Regions from separate parts of the Methylobacterium sp. 092160098-2 genome, predicted to be linked through region 2. Evidence: riboswitches for the same ligand, from Rfam matches in the RefSeq annotation. Region 2 holds a riboswitch; the other holds the start of a gene.
The links. A riboswitch is a leader RNA that binds a small molecule or an ion and turns the genes downstream of it on or off. The one in region 2 is predicted to bind glycine.

Region 1 (3,149 bases), on a different contig from region 2:
GCCGGCGGCGGTGACCCGATCCTGTTCCAGCACCTGTTCTGGTTCTTCGGCCACCCCGAAGTATACGTGATGATCCTACCGGCCTTCGGCATCGTCTCGCACATCATCTCGACGTTCTCGCGCAAGCCGATCTTCGGCTATCTCGCGATGGCCTACGCCATGGTCGCCATCGGCGTCGTCGGCTTCGTGGTGTGGGCCCACCACATGTACACGGTCGGCCTGTCGCTCCAGACGCAGTCCTACTTCGTGTTCGCCACGATGGTGATCGCGGTGCCCACAGGCGTGAAGATCTTCTCGTGGATCGCCACGATGTGGGGCGGCTCCATCCGCTTCACCGCCACCATGCATTGGGCGCTCGGCTTCATCTTCCTGTTCACCGTCGGCGGCGTGACCGGCGTCGTGCTGGCGAACTCGGCGGTCGATAAGTACCTGCACGATACCTACTACGTCGTGGCGCACTTCCACTACGTGCTGTCGCTGGGCGCGGTGTTCATCATCTTCGCGGGCGTCTACTACTGGTTCCCGAAGATGACCGGGCACGTCATCCCGGAATGGGTGGGCAAGCTGCACTTCTGGCTGGCCTTCATCGGGTCGAACGTCCTGTTCTTCCCGATGCACTTCCTCGGCCTCGCCGGCATGCCGCGCCGCTACGCCGATTACCCCGACGCGTACGGACCTTGGCAGCAGGTCGCGACGTACGGCGGCCACGTCTTCGCCTTGGGCCTGTTCGTGTTCATGATCGGCGTGGTGCTGGCCTTCCGCTCGAAGGAGCGGGCCGCGGACAACCCATGGGGCGAAGGTGCGACGACCCTGGAATGGACCCTGTCCTCGCCGCCGCCCTACCACCAATTCGAGACGCTGCCCCGCATCGTCGACGAGCCGCGCGCACGCTGATGGCGGCAATGACCCGGTCACCCAGCGCAGCACCGGAGCCGCGGCCCGCTTCATGGCCCTGCCTCATGCCCAAACGAAGACATTTGATCGCAAGCTAACGAATTTTACGCCGGTCCCACAATTCGGCCGTAAACGAACGGCCAAGTTAGGCCCAGCGACGAGCGGGAGAGAGCCGGTACGAACCGGCCGCCGAAGGAGCAACCGCCCCGGAAACTCTCAGGCACCCGGACCGCTCGTTCGTTCAACACTCTGGAAAGCGGAGCTCGGGCTCCCGCCGATGGTGTAAGTCGAGGCCTCTTCCGAGGCCCAGGCGAAACTCTCAGGCCGATGACAGAGGGGGCTCGCATGCGGGACGCGTGCGGAGCGACCTCGGAGGCCCGCGCGATGACATTCCCATAGCCTGACCTGCCGCGCGCCCATCGGCTCGCGCCGCCCTCACCGCACGGAACCGGCTGGCTCACCGCGTGAGCCTCGACGGCGACGCACGCCTGGCATCGTCCGCGGGGCGTGGTCGATCATGACCGGGGCCGCGCCGCCCATCGAACGCCCAGCCTGGATGCACCACGATGTTGGCTACCCGCCGTTCCCTCCTTCTCGCCGCCGCCGTCCTCGCACCCGCCCGCGCGCAGGCATTCTTCTGGGATACCGAGCCCGAACCGCGGAAGGCACCGGAGCCGGTCGACCCGGCTTCGAACCGCGACGCGTGGTTCATAGGCTCGATCCCGGACCATCCCTTCGACGTCCCCAAGGTCGACCTCGCGCTCGTCCCGCCGGAGTTCCGCAAGCAACTCGTGGATTACGACGGGCCGGAGCGGGCCGGGATCCTCGTCATCGATACCCACGAGCGCTTTCTCTATCTCGTGCGCGAGGGTCGCACCGCGCTCCGGTACGGCATCGGCGTGGGCCGGGCGGGGTTCACCTGGTCCGGCACCGCGGTGATCAAGCGCAAGGCCAAGTGGCCGGGCTGGCGGCCGACGGCGGACATGCTGAAGCGCCGCCCCGACATCCCGCGCTACGTCGAACCCGGCGTCGACAACCCCCTCGGGTGCCGTGCGCTGTACCTCTACCAGGGCGACCGAGACACCCTGTACCGCATCCACGGCACGAACGAGCCCTGGACGGTCGGCGGCACGGACTCCTCCGGCTGCATCCGCCTGCTGAACGAGGACATCTACGACCTGTACGGCCGCGTCCCCCTCGGCACGACCGTGGTCGTGAAGACCTCGCAGCCGGAAGTGATGGTACAGCACGAATGGGGTGACCATCCCCGACCCGACAATCAGGTCCTGCTCGTCAAATGAAGAGCCAAGCTGTTCGAGACCGCGGCAGCGAAAGCCCGAAGCGCACGCGCCAGGATGTGGCTGCGCTTCGCACCACCCGGGGATAGACCATGTTCCAAACGGCAACTGCGACCCTCGACTGGCTCGGCGTGATCGTGTTCACGGTCACCGGCGCACTCGTCGCCTCGCGCAAGGAGATGGATTTCGTCGGGTTCGCCGTACTCGGAACGGTGACGGGCATCGGCGGCGGAACGCTCCGGGACCTGCTACTCGGCTCAGCGGTGTTCTGGGTAGGCGAGCCGGCCTACCTGACGACTTGCCTGCTCGTCTCAGGGGTGGCGTTCTTTGCCGCTCACATCCCTCAGTCCCGCTACAGGTACCTTCTGTGGTTAGATGCATTGGGCTTGGCGCTGTTCGCGGTGGTCGGGGCCGAGAGGGCTTTGCAAACGGGAGCGAGCGCCGAGGTAGCCGTGGCGATGGGCGTGATCACCGCCACCTTCGGGGGCATCATCCGCGACCTCCTCGGAGGTGAGAGCCCGGTCATCCTGAGCCGGGAGGTCTATGCCACGGCTGCCCTGGTTGGGGCTGCCACGTTCACCTCCTTGATCGCCCTCGGAATTCCGCGTGAGATCGCGGTCGGAGTTGGCTTCTCAATCGGCTTGCTCGTGCGCGCCGCATCGCTCCGCTTCGGCTGGGAGCTCCCGCGATATCGCCCCCGGCCCGGCGTCCGCTACGACAATCCGCGGTAAGCCATCGCACCCGGACCGCCTCGAAAGCGTTCAACCTACCGCGCACCAGGACGGTCTCGCCACCTGGGTCGACGAAAGGAGAGCGAGGATGGTGTTCCGAGCACCGCTCAACGGTTTTGCGCTGGTCGCGCGGATGATCCTGTCCGCCGCCGCCTTCTCTGGCCCCGCCCTCGCGCAGGATTCCAGTCGGGAGGACGTGAAGGCCGGTCAGAGCGCGTTACCTGGC
Region 2 (3,149 bases):
CTTCATCGGACCGTCCCGGTTGGTCTTAGGCGCCGTGGTCGCGGCGCCGGGACCTTGCACCGATGCCGCGGGGAATCCAGCCCCCGGCGCCCCGCCGGAGGCTCAGACCTTCCGGGTCATCCTGGAGCCGGCATGGACCACCCGGCTCCGGCTCCGGCTCGGGCTCGGGCGTCGCGCCCGCATCCGCGAGCGCCAGACGAGGATGGCGCTCGCCACCCGATCGAGGGCGAGCATGCACAGGCTGCCGACGATGGCCAGCACGCAGGCGGCCCCGATCAGGACGCCCCAGATCCCGGGAGCCGGGATGATCATCAGGCACAGGAGGCCGAAGACGGCCGCGCCAGGAATCCATTTCGCCATCGCGCCGTCCGCCTGAACAAGAAGGGTGTCGCTCGGACGGAACCTGCGCCGAGACCCTTAAAGAGTGCTGGATCAACTGATGTTCAGGCCTGAGATTTTATCTTCAGGCTATTATAATATGTCAGTATAGGTTTATATGCGGTAAACTTGCCGTTGCGTTCGAGCGGAGATTGACCTTCCGAGGCCGGGTCCTAATCCACCAGCGACATGGTGCGCCCGGTGCTGACCAGATGGTAGAAGCGGCCGTCGAACATCTCCATCACCGCCTCGGTGGCGGCGTGCGATTCCGGGCGGATCGGAGAGGCGAGGCAGGCATCCAGCGCCGCCTGGTCGGGGAAGTCCATCTCCAGGATCATGGCGATCGGCCGCGCGTCGGCGTCCTTCGAGACCACGCGCTGGATCCGCACGGCGGTGACGCCCGGGAATCGCCGCCAGAACGGCTCCAGCTCGTCCCGGACCCGGCGGAAGAATTCCTCTTCCCGGGCGTCGCGCACCCTGCCCTCGTAGATCGCGGTCCTGGTCAGCATCGGGGTGTCTCCCGGAGAATCCAGCGTCAACCGGCGGCGGCCGGGATCGCTCCGGCGGAGAGCGTGGGTGGCGGTGACAACGCGCAGCGGCTGTCGGTGAAATCGGCCGCCGGCGGGACGGGCGGGCTTCTCCCCTGCGGCCGATCGGCGTATCCAGGGACAGCCCATCGTGACGATGCGGGAGAGACCGGGATCTTCCCAGCAGAGGGGACCCGGCGCCGACGGAGCAACCGCCCCGGAAACTCTCAGGCACCGGAACCGTGTCGTCAGGGCGATCTGGAGAGAGGTGCAGCGGGGGAACCCGTGGGCACCCGCCGAAGGGGACGTCCGTACTTCGCCGCGCCAGGGCGGGACGGATCAAGCTCTCAGGCACCGGGACAGATGGGGCGCGCAACCGGCCGACCGCTTGAGGCGGCCTCCACGCGTCCACGTCCCGGAGTCCAAGCCCATGACCCACATCGCCGTGATCGGCGCCGGCATCACCGGCGTGACGACCGCCTATGCGCTCGCCCAGCGCGGCTACCGCGTCACCGTCCTCGACCGGCAGCGCTACGCCGCCATGGAGACCTCCTTCGCCAATGGCGGCCAGCTCTCGGCCTGCAACGCCGAGGTCTGGAACAAGCTCTCCACCGTGATGCAGGGCCTGCGCTGGATGATGCGCCGGGACGCGCCGCTGCTGATGAATCCCAAGCCCTCCTGGCACAAGCTGTCCTGGATGGCCGCGTTCGTCCGCGAGATCGCCCATTACCGCGAGAACACCGTGGAGACCGTTCGGCTGGCCCTGAAGGCCCGGGAGGCGCTGTTCGCCATGGCCGAGGCCGAGGGGATCGACTTCGACCTGAAGACCCGCGGCATCCTGCATTTCTACCGGGACCGGGCGAGCTTCGAGAAGGCGACCGGAGTCAACGCCCTGCTGCGGGAGGGCGGCCTCGAGCGCTACGCCGTGACTCCGGAGGAGATCCGGGCGATCGAGCCGACGCTGGCCGGGACCTATCACGGGGGCTTCTTCACCCCCTCCGACGCCACCGGCGACATCCACAAATTCACCCGGGGGCTCGCCTCCGCCTGCGCCCGCAGGGGCGTCCGCTTCGTCCAGGACGCCAGCGTCGAGACGATCGCGCCGGGGGAGGGGGGCTATGACATCGGCTGGCGCGCTGCGGGCCATCCTGCCGGGGACACGCAGGTCCTGCAGGCCGACGCGGTGGTGATCTGTGCGGGCTGCGCCAGCCGGCATTTCGCCGCGATGCTCGGCGACCGGGTCAACGTCTACCCGGTGAAGGGCTACTCGATCACCGTGAACCTGCTGACTCCGGAGGCCCAGAAGGCGGCCCCCGAGGTGAGCATCCTCGACGAGGCGGCCAAGATCGTGACGAGCCGGCTCGGCGACGAGCGCCTGCGGGTCGCCGGCACCGCCGAGTTCAACGGCTTCAACCGCGACATCCGCCACGACCGGATCCAGCCGCTGGTCGACTGGACCCGCGAGCAGTTCCCGCTGGTCGACACCGACCGGGTGGTGGCCTGGAGCGGCCTGCGCCCGATGCTGCCGAACATGCTGCCCAAGGTCGGTCGCGGCCGCCGGCCCGGGGTCTTCTACAACACCGGCCACGGCCATCTCGGCTGGACCCTCTCGGGGGCCACCGCCGAGATCGTCGCCGGGGCGATCGCCGCCGAGCACGCCCCGGAGCGGACGATCCTGCCGCTCGCGGCCTGAGAGGCCCGGGTTTCTAAAGGGCTTGAAGCCCTTTGGCGGGTTGTCGGGGCGGAGCCCTGACGAGGCGGGCCCCGCCCGCCTCGGCCCGGCGTCGTCTCCGCGAGAAGGGAGGCGCGCCGACCAAGATTATTTTGTATTATCTTCCCGAACCGCCCCGGAAACCGAGCCGCGATGCCTCCATCTGCCGCCTATCTCGACCCCGCCACCGGCGCGACCTACCCGATCGAGACGCCCCGCTGGCGCTCGGAGACGGGCGGTCCGCTGATGATCACGGACCTGCCGGGGATCGGACGCGGGGAGATCGACACGGCCAAGCGCTCCCTCTGGCGCTACGCCGCCGCCCTGCCGGTGGCGGTCTCCGACCCGGTCTCCCTCGGGGAGGGCTGCACCCCCCTGGTGCACCGACCCTGGCGGGGCGGCCACGCCCATTTCAAGCTCGAATGGTTCGCGCCCTCGGGCAGCTTCAAGGACCGGGGCGCGTCCGTGATGCTGTCGATCCTGCGCCAGCAGGGGATCGACGCGGTGCTGGAGGATTCCTCCGGCAACGGCGG

Region 1: linked by a shared signal. The riboswitch ahead of PQI07_RS28430 (L,D-transpeptidase) and the one ahead of PQI07_RS23965 (D-amino acid dehydrogenase) in region 2 are both predicted to bind glycine.

Annotation. Positions count from the first base shown of each region.
Region 1 covers NZ_JAQPZJ010000002.1:633,567-636,715, reverse strand. Annotated here, with positions in the region: gene ctaD (cytochrome c oxidase subunit I) at 1-894, shown strand, start outside; glycine riboswitch at 1,047-1,136, shown strand; gene PQI07_RS28430 (L,D-transpeptidase) at 1,461-2,195, shown strand; gene PQI07_RS28425 (trimeric intracellular cation channel family protein) at 2,285-2,923, shown strand; gene PQI07_RS28420 (amidohydrolase) at 3,012-3,149, shown strand, end outside.
Region 2 covers NZ_JAQPZJ010000001.1:5,086,006-5,089,154, forward strand. Annotated here, with positions in the region: gene PQI07_RS23950 (glutathione S-transferase) at 1-6, opposite strand, end outside; gene PQI07_RS23955 (hypothetical protein) at 103-360, opposite strand; gene PQI07_RS23960 (hypothetical protein) at 552-887, opposite strand; glycine riboswitch at 1,056-1,158, shown strand; glycine riboswitch at 1,162-1,270, shown strand; gene PQI07_RS23965 (D-amino acid dehydrogenase) at 1,336-2,598, shown strand; gene PQI07_RS23970 (threonine synthase) at 2,770-3,149, shown strand, end outside.